DNA from 4 places in the Bifidobacterium thermophilum genome. Region 2 is predicted to be linked to each of the others. Evidence: riboswitches for the same ligand, from Rfam matches in the RefSeq annotation. Region 2 holds a riboswitch; each other region holds the start of a gene.
What was found. A riboswitch is a leader RNA that binds a small molecule or an ion and turns the genes downstream of it on or off. The one in region 2 is predicted to bind thiamine pyrophosphate.

Region 1: it holds a riboswitch for thiamine pyrophosphate, as region 2 does, so the genes downstream of both, thiM (hydroxyethylthiazole kinase) here and CQR48_RS06575 (TenA family protein) in region 2, are expected to answer to the same signal.
Region 3: it holds a riboswitch for thiamine pyrophosphate, as region 2 does, so the genes downstream of both, CQR48_RS08780 (ECF transporter S component) here and CQR48_RS06575 (TenA family protein) in region 2, are expected to answer to the same signal.
Region 4: it holds a riboswitch for thiamine pyrophosphate, as region 2 does, so the genes downstream of both, thiD (bifunctional hydroxymethylpyrimidine kinase/phosphomethylpyrimidine kinase) here and CQR48_RS06575 (TenA family protein) in region 2, are expected to answer to the same signal.

Annotation. Positions count from the first base shown of each region.
Region 1 covers NZ_PCGX01000007.1:201,252-205,401, forward strand. Annotated here, with positions in the region: gene thiC (phosphomethylpyrimidine synthase ThiC) at 1-937, opposite strand, end outside; gene thiM (hydroxyethylthiazole kinase) at 1,147-2,109, opposite strand; TPP riboswitch at 2,099-2,207, opposite strand; gene CQR48_RS02780 (acyltransferase family protein) at 2,445-3,785, shown strand; gene CQR48_RS02785 (hypothetical protein) at 3,782-4,150, shown strand, end outside.
Region 2 covers NZ_PCGX01000010.1:262,746-266,895, forward strand. Annotated here, with positions in the region: gene CQR48_RS06570 (DUF262 domain-containing protein) at 1-1,358, shown strand, start outside; gene CQR48_RS06575 (TenA family protein) at 1,574-2,434, opposite strand; TPP riboswitch at 2,428-2,536, opposite strand; gene CQR48_RS06580 (pyridoxamine 5'-phosphate oxidase family protein) at 3,091-3,669, shown strand; gene CQR48_RS06585 (DEAD/DEAH box helicase) at 3,826-4,150, opposite strand, start outside.
Region 3 covers NZ_PCGX01000012.1:88,940-93,089, reverse strand. Annotated here, with positions in the region: gene CQR48_RS08790 (ABC transporter ATP-binding protein) at 1-663, shown strand, start outside; gene CQR48_RS08785 (hypothetical protein) at 660-1,832, shown strand; TPP riboswitch at 2,022-2,131, shown strand; gene CQR48_RS08780 (ECF transporter S component) at 2,163-2,792, shown strand; gene CQR48_RS08775 (ECF transporter S component) at 3,022-3,726, shown strand; gene CQR48_RS08770 (ATP-binding cassette domain-containing protein) at 3,934-4,150, shown strand, end outside.
Region 4 covers NZ_PCGX01000008.1:174,239-178,388, reverse strand. Annotated here, with positions in the region: gene thiD (bifunctional hydroxymethylpyrimidine kinase/phosphomethylpyrimidine kinase) at 65-1,702, opposite strand; TPP riboswitch at 1,694-1,783, opposite strand; gene CQR48_RS03475 (DMT family transporter) at 1,855-2,817, shown strand; gene CQR48_RS03470 (Bax inhibitor-1/YccA family protein) at 2,837-3,718, shown strand; gene CQR48_RS09395 (hypothetical protein) at 3,835-3,957, opposite strand; gene CQR48_RS03465 (hypothetical protein) at 3,954-4,150, opposite strand, start outside.

The sequences.
Region 1 (4,150 bases), on a different contig from region 2:
TGTCAACGCGCTGCTGTTTGGCGAGTCGTGCGGCTTCCTTTGCGGCTTTCGCGTTGGTGAAGTTGCCGGATTTGGCGGCTTGTGAACAGTTAAGTGAGGTGGCGGGCGAATTGCCGTCCGCCACCTCAATAGCGTCCCCCACAGATGTTGTCCCCGCTGCCGGTGCGCTCGAGATGGTGCGCGCCGCGTATCCGTGATGTCCGCTGCCGCGTACGCTGCGCCACGCATCCACCATCGCTTGGGTGGTGGCTTTCGGGTCCTCAGCCCCGGCGATTGCTGAGACCACGAACCAGCCGGCGGCTTTGGAGGCTGCCAAATCGTGCATGTCGGCGAGCGTCACGCCTCCGCCAATGACGACCGGATAGTCGCTGGCGGCGCAAATGGTGTTGATGAGATCGATGCTCAGGAAATGCTTGCTGCCGTCATTTTCGACGACGATGGCTTCGGGCTTGGTGGTTGAGGGGTGCAGCGGTGCGGCGCCGATGTAGTCGATGCAGCCGCTGGGCAGTTCGTTGATGAGTTTGACGAGACTTTCGGTTTCCGCGCTCAATCCGATGATGGCGTCGTCGCCGAGCAGCTGTCGTGCTTCGCGGGGGTCCATATCGTCTTGTCCGATGTGTACGCCGTCGACTTTGATACCGAGGTTGCGGCACTGCCAGACTACGTCTACACGGTCGTCGATGACGAATGCGACGGTGTCGGACTTGCCGTTGTCTTCGATGATTTGTGCGATATCGCGTGCGGTTTCGGTCAACTGTTTGGCGTCTGCGGTTTTGTCGCGCAGTTGGATGAACGTTGCTCCGCCTTGCAGTGCGTCGTCGACGATGTCGCCGACCGGCCGGCCTTTGGTGTCTTGTGATCCGAGGATGCAGTAGGCGGTCAGGTCGAAGCTGTCGCGCATGGAAGCGTAGGGGTACGGGTTGGTTGGGTTGGTCATGGTGTTCTTTCTGTTGATGGGGGCCGGTGTGGACCCCGAGGTGTGTTCATTCATCGCTTGGTACTGGCGGTCATGCGAACGATTCATTCGCTTGATACCAGATATGGCATGGTGATATCACGCGGCGGTATGGTTACGTTTGCATATGAACTGCCGGACAGTACGCTCCGGCGATCTGCAAGACGTCTTGATGCGATGCAGCGAGCCGGTCAGGCGGCTTCAGCGGTAATCGGGGACTGGGAGACCGTCTGCGCAGTGGTGCTCCACAGGGCGTCCAGGAATGCGGTCTGGAAGCTGCCTGGACCGTTGCTGGCCCGCTCGGCTTCCTCACTGGCGCGATTGTACAGGGCGCTCGCGGTCAATGCGGCGGTAAGCGGATCGGTTACGGCGAGATAGGTGGCGGTGACGCCTCCGAGCGAGCATCCCGCTCCGGTGATTTTGGTCATCATCGGGCTGCCGCCGGGCAACCGGTAGACGGTATCGCCATCGGTCACGAGGTCGGTTGCGCCGGACACGGCGACCGCAGCACGGTGGTTTGGAGCGTATCCGCGCAAATACCGGGCCATAATGACGGCGGCATCACGTGCACTGTCCACATCATCCACCGCCTCGACACCGGCCGGTCTGGTGGTGTCGGTGTGCGCGCCGGCGGATGGGACGTTGAGATCCCAGATTCCCGCCAACGCAATGATTTCCGAGGCGTTGCCCCGCACGATGGTCGGGGGAGCGGAGCGGAAAGCCCAGAGAATAGCGGAACGTGTCCTGCCGATTCCGGCGGCCACGGGGTCGAGCACCCATGGGTGTTGCGCGGCGTGCAATGAGCGTGCGATGTTGCCCAGAGCGTCCTTGAAGAATGGCAGCAGGGTGCCGACATTGATATACGTGGCTTTGGCGATGGCCGCGGTGTCGATGATATCGTCCGGCAGGTAGCTCATGGCCGCGGTGCCTCCTGCGGCGAGCTGCGCGTTGGCGACAAGGTTGATGGTCACGAAATTCGTGAATGACTGGGCGAGCGGGGTGGTGTCCCGCACGCTGTCCACGGCTTGGGCGATCAGCTCACGCTGGTGATCGTCGGCGGCGAGCGGCGTGGCTTCGGTATGCGCGCTGAATCGCTTGGCGTCGTCAACGATGGACGAGTTGCCACTGGTGTCTGGTGATGCGTCTGTGCTCATCATTGCTCCCTACGCTGGTTCTAACCAACAGGTTCTAAGGGTCAGGCACGATGCCTTTCTCAGCCCGGCCTCGCGGCTGGGCTCCCCTGCATTGGATTATGGAAATTATCGTAGGAATGCCTGTGGACACGGGTGCGTATTCCGGCTCCCATGGTGTATGGCACGCTGCGCTCGCCGGTTGTTGGCATGTTGTACAGTGTGTACTAATGACAACGATTGCATCCTAATGTCGGGATTGCTGTCATTGAGCATAGTTTTGGCACGTGATTCCAACGTGGTAGAGCGTGCCGTACTGGAGAGCGTGAGAGCGGGAGCGAACGAGAGAAGAAGAAGGCATGGCGTTGAATCTGGCCGACAATGTGCACAAGAGGGTATCCGAGGATTGCACAATGCATGCTGAAACGCATGCTGAAACGCACGCTGCCACAATGCGCAAAGAACCGCGTTCGTCATCGCGCGATACCGCTTCGGCTTCACCGTTCAGTCCTGTGGTCCGACGGTGGAGAAACCGTGAGTCGGGCGTTGAAGCCTTACGCATCATCGCCATGGTGATGATTGTTGCGTATCACTCATGCTGGAATGGTACGGCAGTACATAACGTTGCTCTTGGATCGTCGGCGTTTGATCTCTGGGCGTTATCCCTGAGTCCGTTGGGGAAAACCGGTGTTGCCATCTTCTTTCTCATCTCTGCCTGGTATTTATGCGAACGTGAAGCGCCTACGTTCCGCTCGTCATTGAGAAAAGCTTGTTATCTTGAGCTTGAAGTGCTGATGTATAACATTATTCTGTTTGCAGAATATCGTATTCTCGTGCCGAACGCCTTGCTGTCGGTAGACGATATCGTAGGCAATCTGTTCCCGATTTCTTCGAATGCTTTGTGGTATGCGACGGCGTACATTATGTTCTTGCTGCTATATCCGTTTGTCACGGCGGCGTTGCGTGCTATCGGCCCGAGTAGGCACGCTCGTTTGGCATTGGTGATGTTTGCGGTTTGGGGTATTGCATATGGTTTGACGCGTTATGCAACGTGGGAGTTTCCGACATGGAGTTTCATATATTTCATATATTTATACATCTTGTTGTCGTATTATCGCTGGTATTTGCGTGAGATAACACCTTCCACGGCATGGCTGATGGTTGCGGCAGGGTGTTTGATTTTTGTTGTCCATATCGCTTCTTGCGTTCTTGCATTCCGATATACGGGAAACCACAGTTATACGAACATCGATCATCTGTTTTTGACCGGGGAAGGAAAGCTTCCTGTGTTGCTGGTGGCGTTTGGCCTTGTATCGTTGGCTGTTCGTTGTCATCGACACATTATCGGAATCAACGCCGTGGCATCGGCGATGTTTGGTGTCTATGTGTTGCATGAAAATGCTGTGTTGCGCAACCTGTTGTGGTCGGAGATGTTCCCTTTGGAACAGGTTAGAACCTGGCGTGCTCCTATTGCCATGCTCATCGCTGTCATTGCGTGTATTGTCGTGTTCGGCACAATCATTGATATTCTTCGTCAGTTGTTGTTCGCGATGACCATCGATAAACATTACAACACTTGGTTTGATGCTGTCTATGACTGGTTGTGCAGCTGTGAGGTCGCGCAGTGGTTGCGTGCGTCGCTTCAACCGGTGAAGGGAATCATGCATGATGTACACGACACGGAAGGACGGGCATCGTGAGTAGTGCTGTTGAAGGAAGCGTACCGGTCTCGCGGCGGTCTACTGATGCGCGTCGCACGCACCGCATCCGCAAGTGGCTTGCCGTTCCGAAGAATCTTCTTCATGTTGGAGTGTTGACGGCGTATATCGCTGTCGTCATCACGGTGATGTGCTTCCATGAACCGTGGTTCGACGAAGCGCAATCGTGGCTGATGGCCCGTGACTGCTCATGGCATGATTTGTTGCTGGTGCGCCCGCATTACGAGGGGCATCCGCCGTTCTGGTGGCTGTTGCTGGCGATTCCTGCGCGTCTTGGCGTGCCATACGAGTGGGGAATCAAGAGCATTCAATTGATGACGGCGGTTTTCTTTGTATGGCTGTTGATA
Region 2 (4,150 bases):
ATGGGTACATTCGCAAACTGTTCGGAGCCGACGCATTCCCGACCATCGGCGAGCTGGACAAATTCTATGAGAAGCTGCTCAAGGTCACCATTTTGCGCATCCATGTGTCAGATGTCACCGACGCGTTCAACGTGTTCTCCTCGATGAACTCGAAAGGCCTGCCGCTGACACTAGTCGACCTGCTGAAGGCGGAATTCATTTCGGACGCAGGCGAATACCTCGACCGCAAGGCAGAAGAAACCACCAACCAGTGGATAGCATTGTCCGAAACCCTCAGCCGCGACGGCGAGCCGGATACCACCATCACCACCCAGTTCCTCCTGAACAATTGGGACGCGTTCGAAAGCGAAGACAACAGATCCATCACCAAGAGCAGCGCGCTCAAACTCTACCGCAGCCGAATCCGCCAGTACTACAGTGAAAAACGCTCCGACTATCTGTCAGTTCTCCAAGAACGTGCAGGCATCTATGCCCAGATTCTGTGTCTGCCCGAGCATGAGCATCACGACCAGACCATCGCCAAGCGGCTGAAGGCGCTGGTTCAACTCGAATCGACCCAGTCGTACCCGCTGTTGATGGAGCTGCTTGGAGATCCCGGCCTCGAGCTCGGAGATGCACTCCCACAGATTCTCGACTATCTCATCGCCTTCTACGTGCGGCGAAACATCACACTGGTGCCAAAATCCTCTAATATCAGAGCCCGCATCATCCGTCTGACCCGCGAACTCAAGCAACACAAGTACACCGGAATCGCGGCACTGAATCTCATTCGTAACGGTGAAGGCGATATCCAAGGATTGAACGCCATCAGTGTCGACGACAATGTGCTCCGTACAACCCTGTGCACGCAAGGCATCTACGACAAGAACAAGGCGACAACGCGCTTTGTCCTGATCGACCTCGAACGACGCCTGCCGGGCGAAGGTATCGTCAGCAAAGCGCGCCCGGACACCTTTGACGATTTCGTCAAGAACAGCACCAAACAACGTCGCTGGTCCATCGAACACATCCTGCCGGAAGGTAACCTACCTGATACGTGGAACAACGCGATCAGCCCGGACAATCCAGACCAAGCCAAGGAAATCCAAGCGGAATGCGTCCACCTGATCGGCAATCTCACGCTCACCCCATACAACAGCGAACTGGGGCAACGAACCTTCGACGAGAAGAAGCGGTACAAGGATCCGACCAGCAGCGATATCACAGGTCTGGCGATGCCGCTGAAAATCAACGTGTCCATACCGGATGTCGAGAACGGCGAGACACTCGAGTCGAAAACGACATGGACCGCTGATGACATCAAGCGCCGGAGTGCTTGGTTTGCCGATAAAATCGCCCAGCTGTACAGCCTGAATTGAGTTGTGGCAACGGCTCCTGTGGTGATTGAAATTACGCGGCAGCGGGATTCCAATCCTCGCGGGAGCCGCCCCCCATATGCTTTCAGATAAGTCGAGCGGCCACCTGCGTGATTAAACTGCTCGGGTTATCTCCTGATCAGAGGATTATCAACAGTCGCCAGCGGATCTTCATCCGCCGCCAACGCGTCAAGGGCAGCCAGCACGCGTTCGTGACGTCAGCTTTCCCGCTCTCCTTCTGGCTCCCCCACCGCATACGCATACGAATCCTCGAAGAACGCGCGCTCGAGCCGTGCGACTTCGGGGAATACGGCGGCTTCCGGGCCGTCGACGCTCGCATACCGGTTCACCAGCTCGATGAGATTGCCCACCCAGCGGCGGAACAGATCGCCTTCGTGCAGCTCCACCCAGCCGCGGTGCGCCGGCACCTGCTGGACGACACCCGCATCCACCGTGCGCTTGGCCCAGGCCAGGTACAGCCATTCCATCGCGCACATCAGGCACAAGAGTTGAGCGAAACTGCCGGTCGCGGCAATCTGGTCGAGATACGCGCAATATTCGCGGTTCGCCGGGGTTTGTGGCACGCTCGCCTGATGCCGCTCGTCTACCCCGTATTCCTCAAGGAACCGCAGGAAATACGGCTTCTCCTGATCGGCGAAGAACTCGGCCTGCTGGTTGAGCATGTCCCGAATCTCCTGCGTCGGCGCCTGCGCGGTCAACCGTTCCAACGTCGGCTGCGTGAAGAACGTGAAATCCTGAATCAGATAGCTGATGAGCACACTGTCCGGCAACGTGTCATCCAACAGTTCGTTGACAAACCGCGAATTAATCGCCGCCCGCCAATCCTCGGCGGCCGACATGTAGAACGCGTCAGCCACACTGCCGGGCGTCGCACCGAGAAAAGCGTAATCACCGCTTGCGCTGGCCGGTGCGAGCGGGACATGCTTTGCCGCAGATCCAGACGTTTCACCAGGCACACCGGATGCACCAGATGCACCGGACGCACCGGTTTGGGCGACGTGTGATGCGATTGTCGCTTCAGCAATATGATTCGAATGAGCAGACGATAATGCCGTCATGGCTGTTCCTTTCCTTCGCCGGTATTGCCCGGACAGGTTCACAGGGTCTGCGCCTTGCGCACTCTCAGCCACGGCCCCGCCGCAGCTCCCCTAGGTTGCCCAGCCACCCTACCTCAGCCACCGGGACATACGTGCACGAGTTTCGCCCCCATCATCGAGTTGCGCCGCCCCTGCGTTCCGGGATTCGCCCGTCATTGCACCATCGTGCGCCCCTGCGGCATATGCCGGCCAACATCACCATGCCCATCTACCAGCACGATTGCCGTCATCCCGCGCAATGTTCACTATTCCGTCGGATTCCGTCGGGCGTCGCACCATCCGATACCAGCGCATTGAGAATCATTGAAAACGAGAACCGACTTCATGCCCTGGGGCGTTCAATCATTGCGGCATATCACGTCGCGAGGCGCCCTACGTTCTATACTGCACTGTAACAACCGCCTGGATGCGCGTCCCGTACCGAATGCAACTCGTATGCCACCGCATCACCATACTGTGAGGATTTCATGACCGATTCTGCTCTTCAGCCGCCACGACACACGCCAACACCGCAGGATGCCGCGCCCGCCCCACTCAGGACGCCATTACCGCCATCCGGCTCTTTACGCCGCGCGCCGCATGTACATGCCTCGACGGCCCCCGGAGTGCATCGTCCGATGCGCCGAGCCGATCGCGAAGTACGCTCCCCGCAGCAAATCAAGGATATTCTTGACGCGTGCGAAGTCGTTCGTATCGCCTACCAGGATGCCGAAGGGTTGACCATCGTGCCGATGAATTTCGGCTATGATTTCAGCCTCGCTCGGTTTGCACACCCCGAAGACGATCTTCCGGTCAACGTGTCAGCGGACGGCACACCGTTGCCACCGGATTTCGGTGAGTTGCGCATCTTCCTGCATTCATCGCACGAGGGACGAAAAATCGACGCCATCAGTGCAGCCGGCAACGCGCTTCCGGTCGCCTTTGAGCTTGACTGCGACCATCAGGTGCATGAAGGCCGCACACCTTGCAACTGGTCAGCGTCCTTCCGCTCGATTGTCGGTACGGGTATGGCATCGGTGATAACGAATCTGGATGAGAAAATCACAGCCATGCAAGCCCTGATGAGCAAGCAAGCCGGCATGGATCACGTGCCGTTCACCGCGCAGCAGATGGCAAGCGTCACCGTCTGGCAAATCACTTCGACCAACTTCACCGGAAAAATCCACACCGTTCCGCGCCCGCATGGCGGCAAGTGACTGTCCTTGCGCCCCTGCCCGATTCGCAACTTGGCATATCGTCAGCTCGGGCGCCGCGTGATACTTGCGCGATTCGCAGCGCAATACGGTCGCCGTCCGCAACGGCGTTCTCGCCCGACCATCGCCCGACCGGCCACCGACCGACCGCCTGGCAACTCACCCGAGCAACGCGAGCAGATCGTCCTTGGTGAGCCGGCTGATGGCACTACCACCGGTCGTCGAGGCATCGTCCACGAATTTCGCCGCAAGATCGGACTTCGTGTGCTGCAAGTTGAGAATACGCTCCTCAATCGTGTCCTTCGCCACGATCTGATACACATTCACATCCTGCGTCTGCCCGATGCGATGCGCACGATCGGTCGCCTGATTCTGCGCAGCCGCATTCCACCATGGGTCAGCATGCACCACCACGCAAGCACCAGTCAGATTGAGACCGGTGTTGCCGGCTTTCAGCGAAATCAAGAACACCGGAGTGTCATCC
Region 3 (4,150 bases), on a different contig from region 2:
GGGCCTTCCGGATGTGGTAAATCCACCTTGCTGTCGATCCTCGCGGGATGGGTGAAACCATGGGCGGGGCAAGTCGAACGCGACGACATCCACCGCATCGGGTGGGTATTCCAAAACCCCTACGGTGTTCCGGAGCGGACCGCGCTCGACCACGTGGTCTTCCCGCTGCTGTGCCACGGCATGAGCAGGCGTGAAGCGATCCCTGAAGCGTTGCAAGCCATGGGACTGTTCGATCTGGAATATGCGGCGGACCGGAGGTTTTCCGAACTCTCCGGCGGCGAAGCGCAACGGTTGATGCTCGCCAGAGCCGTATGCTCGCACCCTGATGTGCTGCTCGTCGACGAGCCGACCGCGCAGCTGGACACGCGAACGGCGGCATCCGTGAGCGAAGTGTTGGGTAATCTCGCTGGGCAAGGCATGATCGTGGTCGTGGCGACGCATGACCCGCGTGCCAGGGACGCGTGCGACCGGGTCATCGATTTGGCTGATTACGCGCCGGTCGGTGCTGAAAACGCGGATGGGGACGCGGGCCAGAGCGCTGCTGCACGTGTGGACGGGGGCGCTGCAGAGATCGCGGTCGGAAATGTCGATGTGAACGCTGCTGGAAGCGTTGCTGGAAGCGTGGGCGGAAGCGCCGATGGAAGCGAGGGGGTTAGGTCATGAATCTCCGGTCAATCTGCTCCGAAGCCGTGCGAAACATCAGCGCGGGAACCACGCGGGCGGCATGGTTTTTCCTCGTCATGCTCATCACCGGCGTGCTTCTCGGCGGGTACGAAGCCATGTCCATCGTGCAGCTCGAACAGGAAGCGATCACGCGCATCAGTTCGAACGCCGATACGAAAGCCCTTATCGGTGCAAGCGTCGATGGCCAAGCGTGCGACGGGCTTGAAATGGTCCACAACGGGCCAAGTCTTGCAGGAGCGGCCCGCGCTGCCGAAAGCATCACCGCGTCTTCGACGCCCGGCATGGAACTGCCCGCGTACGAAGTGACCCCGGGCTTTATCAAACTGCTGGCATCCGGGCAGAAAACGGCGAACGCGGTATCGTCGTCTGCGTCCTCGTCTTCGTCTTCTGCATCCTCGTCTGCGCAACAAGGGGCGACATCAACGCAACAGGAAGTGAACGAGACCGCCGACACCTCGGGAATATGGATTTCAACCGACGTTTCGCATGATTTCGGACTGGTCAAAGGCAGCGTCATGCAAACCAACCGTGGCGATATGACCATCGCCGGCGTATTCTCCTGGCCCAACGACGGCCGTGACACCAGATTCGCCTATGCCGCGATGATCCCGGTCTCGGCATCCTCCGGCGAATTCACCGAATGCTGGGCGAAGCAGTGGCCGGTCAGCGAACAAACCAACGACCTGCTGTATTCGACGGCGATCGTTTCGGGAACGGGCGGAAACACGACGGTCGCGCAGGTCAACAAATCCTTCGACTCCCGGTACAATGCGTACTCCAGCTATAAGAACCGCATGACGGTATGGTTGCCGTACGTCTCACTGGCGGTCGGGGTGATTGCCGGGGTGATTTCCGTGCGGCGTAGACGACTGGAATACGCGGGTGCCTTGCACGTAGGGCAAACCAAAGGTGCCCAACTGCTCGAAATGACTCTGGAAACGCTGATCTGGGCGGGACTGGCGACCATAGCGTGCCTGGCGTTGCTGTGCGCGTACTGCTGGCGCATGTCCGCCGACGGCTGGATGAACATCTTCATCGCGGCCTGCCGAATCCCCGCCACCGCGTTCGCCGGGGCGATGGCCGCGACGTTCCTCGCCGGACTCAGCGTGCGGGAGTCCCAGCTGCTGCGGTTCTTCAAGAGCCGGTAGGGGTGCGGGTTGGGCGCGCGGTGGGCGGTTCCTGTGTGGTGTGGGTTGCAGGACATCCAAAATACTGGCGTATCTGCGAGCCGCTGGTTCCGGCCGGGCGTAGGTTGGAGAGGGAAGACCGCCGCTCCCGCGTGATACCGCATGTGGAATCATGCGGACCGTGCAAAATCATGGGGTGCCCCTACACTGAACAATCGACACGGGGGCTTGGCTACAGCCAGGCTGAGATGGGGGTTTCCTCCGACCGAATGAACGTGAACCGGGCAATGCCGGCGCACGGACGTCGTTCTTCCCGTGCCTGAGAACAACCGTTCAAGAAAGGCACATATCATGACACAAGCCGCGAATACCGCAGCATCATCCACAGTGAATCTCAAGTGGCGTGTCGTCGACATCGCCGTCGCATCGGTGATCGGCGTGGCCAGCGCGCTGATTTATTGGCTGGTCGCCCTGCTGACCGCCGCACCTTGGACCGCGCTGGACGCGATCGTCCCCGGTCTGCCTGGCCTCTTCAACGGATTGTGGCTGTTCGCCGGCCCTTTGGCCGCCATCATCGTGCGCAAGCCGGGCGCCGCAGTGTATGCAGAGGTCGTCGCCGGCATTCTTGAAGCGTTGATGGGCAACATGTGGGGCGGTCTCGCCACATTCCTCATCGCCTTGGTACAGGGCGTGTGCGCGGAGCTTGCGTTCGCGATTGTACGCTACCGCAAGTGGACCCTGCCGGTTGTCACCCTGTCCGGCGCGCTGTCCGGGGTCGGATGCTGGGCGTACAGCTTCATCGAGAATCTTCAGGGCATCAATCTTGCCGGGTCCTACGGCATCGTCTACCTGATTACCACTGTGGTGTCTGGCCTGTTGATCGCCGGCATCCTCATGTGGTACCTGTACCGTGCGATCGCGCGGACGGGTGCGCTCGACAAGTTCGCGTCAGGGCGTGAGGTGCGCGGTATCAGCGCCTGAGAGACAACACCGTCTGAAATCCACCTCTGAAATCACCGTCTGACAGCACCATCTGAAAGCGTCAACGTCTGAATCCCCGGGGCTTGCGGCGGAGCGCCGATACGGCTTCGCAAGTCAGCGGCATAAGACCCGCCACCAGTATGGGTGGGCGGTTTCGGGATCATTGCAGCGATATACCAACCTGTGCCGGGCATCATCGAAATCCGGCATCGCATAGGAAGACATGAATATGAGCAACAACTCTTCGAACGCATCCAATACATCCAACGCATCCGTCGCCACAGCGACATCTACTGGCAATTCGGCAACTGTTCAACCCGAGGCGACCCCGGTGGCAGCGGGTCGTCCCAGCCTGAGGTGGCGCGTCGTCGATATCGCCGTCGCGTCGGTGATCGGCGTGGCCAGCGCACTGATCTTCTGGCTGGTGTCCCTGATTTATTCACTGGGTGTCGGCGACCTGATCGGCCTGGTTATGCCCGGATTCCAAGGCATCTATAACGGTTTGTGGCTGTTCGCCGGCCCCTTGGCGGCGGTCATCGTGCGCAAGCCCGGCGCCGCCACGTACGCGGAACTGCTCGGCGGGGTCATCGAAAGCCTGATGGGCAACCAGTGGACGGGCATGGACACGTTCAGCACGTCGCTGATGCAGGGCGCGTTCGCCGAACTCGCGTTCCTCATAGTGCTATACCGCGTGTGGAACGTGCCGATTACCATGCTGTCCGGCGCGTTCGCCGGGGTCGCCGTGTGGCTGCATGACATTTTCATGCGCGGCCAGGCGTTCACCGGTCAGTACATCACCATCTATCTGGTCACGTCCGTGATTTCCGGCATCGTATTCGCCGGCATCGTGGTGTGGTACCTGTATCGGGCGATTGCGCGGACCGGTGCGCTGGACAAGTTCGCATCAGGGCGCGAAGTGAGGGCGGCAGCCTGAATAACCGCGAGGCGATGAGTCTCGCTCCAAGCGCCGGCACTTCGACGGAACTGTTCAAGTGCACGGCAGCACAGTATGGCAGTACAGCACAGTAGGCATGGGGTGGAACCGTGATCCGGCGGACGGCGGCTCGCGATACAGTAGCGAACGACGGCAGAACAACGGTTCCGCGCCAGCGCATTCGAAGACGGCAGGACACAGGACGCGATGAAGTCAAGCGAACACGACAACAGCAGCACGATGACGGCAGGATCGATACAACCGATATCGGTATCGACACAACCGGCGCGCCTCGAATTCCATGATTGGGGCTACCGGCATGCTTCACGCCGCCACTTCGCCGTCCGCGGCCTCAACCTGAGCATCGAACCCGGCCAGCGCGTACTGCTGCTCGGGGCGTCCGGCATAGGGAAATCCACCATTC
Region 4 (4,150 bases), on a different contig from region 2:
TAATGTCAATACCATCGTGGGGCGCCGGACCCCTGGGTCTCAAGGCCTTGAGACCCCAAATACCCTAGAATCCCAGCGCAGGTCTGGTCAGTCCTTGTTCAAAGAAGCGGAATTCATGCTCCGACGAAACGAGCGCCGCATGCATCATATGCTCATATTCGTCAATCGATGCTTCGGCGGCAAGCCGGTCGCAGATCTGCACCTCGCGCAGCGTGCTCTCGGTGAATTCCGGGTCGGAATACATGCGGATCCACTCGCCGAAGGGATGCGTCTCAACGTCGATATGCTTCTCGCGCACCTGCTCGCGCATTTCCTTGCCCATGGCGGCGTACAGCCAGAAACACGGCATGACCACAGCGGCAAGCCGGGCATACGAGCCGGAATCGGCGACCCGATGCTCGTGGCCGATATAGGCCGCGGTCACCTCGGAGCGGGAAGTGCCAGACGGGTCGAATCCATGCTTGACATACCAGTTGTGGTGGAACATTACCTCGGAATCCACACCTCCGGAAGCCGCCTGTGCGAAGAACACCCGCTCGTCCAGGCGGTCGGCACGCGAGGAGGCGAGCGCCAGCAGCGACGTGTAATCGGTCAGATAGATGTCGTCTTGATGCAGGTAGAACGCGAAATCCTCCAATGACAGCGTGGCATCCACCATGCTGGTGATGAAGCGCATGCCGTGAATCCGTTCGCGGATGGGCCGCACACGGTTCCAGTAGTCGGCGCTGAAGCGCAATCCGGTCGGCGCGTGCTGCCATGTGAAATCGACTGGCCCGTGCCCTTTGCCCACGTGCAAACGGTCGGCGGCGGCGATTGCCCCGTTCATCCACGTTTTCGCACGGCGTGCGGCCTGCTCCCATGTGTCGCATTGCGGGCGCAGCGCGGCGAGCGTGCTGGACAGGGTGTCCCCCGTACCGTGGACGTTGTGGGTGCGCACCGCACGGCCTTCGATACGCGTGGTGCGCACCTCGCCCTGCCCGTCGGACGGTTCGGCGAGTATGTCGGTGCTTGACGCGCCGCCGGCGAGCGCGAGCGCACCGCCTTTGGCGTATACGGCGACGCCATAGCGCTTACATACCTCGCGTGCCATGGATTCCAGCGTGTCGATATCCGCTGCTGGCTGGTCGGCGTCGGCGAGTGCGGCGAGTTCCGGCACATTCGGCGTGATGATGTCGGCCATGGGGATGATGTCGCGCAGGGCCTGTTCGGCTTGCTCGGTGAGCAGGGCGTCACCGGATTTCGCGTACATGACCGGGTCGAGGACGACTACCGGTTTGGCGATGCCCTCGTCACGGTAATGCTGCTCCAATGCGGTCAGCCACCCTTTGACCGCTTCGACGAGTTCGGGGGTGCCGAGCATACCGATTTTCATCGAGTCGATGATTGCGTCGTCGCTGACCGCATTGAGCTGTGCGACAAGGAAGTCCGGCTCCATGTTCACGATGCTGGTCACGCCCTGAGTGTTCTGTGCGAGGACGCTGGTCATGGCCGCATACCCGAACGCTCCTTGTGCAGTGAACGCTTTCATGTCCGCCATGGTGCCGGCGCCGCCGATCGGGTCTGAACCTTCGATGGACAGGATTCTCAGCCGGGATGGCGCGTCTGCCGCGCGCTCCCCCGCGGCCTCCAATTGCGCGAGCGCCGCCATGGCGCCGGTGACGCTCGGGGTTTCATTTGATTGCTGGTATTGCGGCTCACTCATGCCGGACATCCCTTCGCTAGTGCTGACTAGATCAGGTTCAACGGGTGTGTTCTCAGCCTGTCGGCACCCCGTGTCACCGGCAATCCACCATAGCCGACCCCACGGTCAATGCCGCCCTGCACACGTCCGCTCGGTTCGGATATGCTGGAATCATGCGAGAGAATGAGAAACGACGCCGTATCGTCGGCAGTGCGTTGTTGCTGCTGACATCCCTGATCTGGGGATTCGCCTTCGTCAGCCAAGTGCAGGGCATGCAATCGGTTTCCCCGATGTTCTTCAATGCGATCCGATTCACCTTGGGCGCCGTGTCGCTGGCGCCCGTGCTTGTCGTGATGTCAAGGATTCAGGCGGGGCGAGCGGCAACGCGGCAGTCCCCGAAAGCCAGCCGCGGCACTGTAGCGGTATGGTCCGCGGTGTGCGGGCTGATTTTGTGGGCCGGCGCCACCTCGCAGCAATACGGGATCCAATTGAGCATGTCCGCCGGGCATTCCGGATTCGTGACCGCCTTGTATATCGTGCTGGTTCCGGTGCTCGGTCTCCTGTTCCTGCATCGGCGGATCCACATGCTCACCGTACTGGCGATTATTGTGTCGATAGTCGGGTTCTATCTGCTGTGCGTCACGGACACGATCCGCGGCATCGGGGTGGGCGATCTGGTGCTGCTGGCGAGCGCGGTGTTGTATGCCACGCATATTCTCGTCATTGATCGGGTGGGCGGCAGGCTCAATCCGATTGCATTGTCGCTTGGCCAGTATCTGGTGGTCTCGCTGCTCAGCTGGGTGTCGACATTGGTGTTACACCAGGTGGATTGGCAGGGTGCGCTGGCCTGTGCGGGCGCGCTCGCGTACGCGGGCATCATGTCGGTGGGCGTCGCATACACGCTGCAGGTGGTCGGGCAGCGGGTTGTTCCACCATCGCAGGCCTCGATGATTATGTCGTTGGAATCGTTCTTCTCAGCTGTCGGCGGAGCGCTGATCTTGCATGAGACGATGTCGGGACGCGGATATGTGGGCTGCGCCATGATTTTCCTCGGCACGATTCTCGCCCAAATCGATCCGGAACATCTGATCAGACGATTTTCTCCAGATGATTCCCAGCAAAAGACCATAGAATAATCGCAAGAAAGGAGCAATCATGACCTACGATCAGCAGCCCCAGAATCCTTCACCTCAACACATCCAATACCAGGCCGACGGACAGGGACAGCCGCAGTATAGCCAGCCACAGTACGGCCAACCGACCGCGCAGCCACAGGCCGTCTACTATCAGTCCCCTGCCGGCGCCGGCGCGAGCGCAGAATATGCAGCCCCAGCTTCGGCCATTCCCGCCCAGGTCGCGTCAGTCACCGAACATGCGGAACGGACCTCAATGATCCGCACCTACGCCGAAATGACTGCCGGTCTCGCGGTAACAGCCGTGGTGGCGGTGCTCACTCAGACCTTCGGACTGCTCAACAGCTTCCTGGCGGCCACCGGCAGCCTAGGTTGGATCGGTCTGATGCTCGTGCAGATTGTCATGGCCATCGCCATCGGCAATCGTGCGATGAATCTCAAGGCGGGGGCCGCACGCGTCCTGTTCTACCTATATGCCGCGTTGATGGGCTTCACGTTGAGCTCGATTTTCATGATCTACGACCTTGGCTCAATCGGAACGGTTCTTGCGCTGTGCACCGGGTTCTTCTTCGTGCTGACCATGCTGTCGCTGACCATGCGTTCCAGTCTGTTGAAAGCCGGTCCCATTCTTCTGGCCGCGCTCATCACTTTGATCGTCGGTGAATTCGTCATCATGCTCGTCGCTCCGGGTTCGACTGGAATCATGCTGATTTCAGCAATCGGCGTGCTCATCTTCGCCGGGCTGACCATGTACGACGCACAGAAAACCCGTGTCCTGTTCGCACAGTACGCCGGACAGCCTGAAGCAATCAAGAGCCTGTCAATCGTATGCGCGTTGAATCTGTATCTTGATTTCGTGAATATGTTCCTGTATCTACTGCGTCTGTTCGGAAGCCGCGACTGAGCGGATTGCTGTGCTGTGCGGTGCATACGCCGCACAGCACGTCTGATGATTATCGCATTCAGGCCCGCTCCCCTCATCAGGGACCGGGCCTGAATCATATGTCATGTGCGCATGCGTCAGCGCGTCGAGACGAAGGTCGGGAACACCTCGTCGATTACCGCCGCCCCCTTTTCCTGAGCGGACTGCGCATAATCGAAACGCAACGTGAGTATCGACTGCTGGGTGACGATCTCCTTCACATATGTGATGGTGCCGTTCTCCGCATAACTGCACACATGATGTCGCCGGACAGCAGATGGTAGGACACGCTGTGCCCGGAAGCGCAGGCGGAGTATTCGCTCGAGACCGTGGCGCCGGTCGTATTCGATGCGCCGGAAACCTTGATGGTCATGCCGATTGAATCGTCGGTGAAGGTTCGTGTCGCGCCGTTAT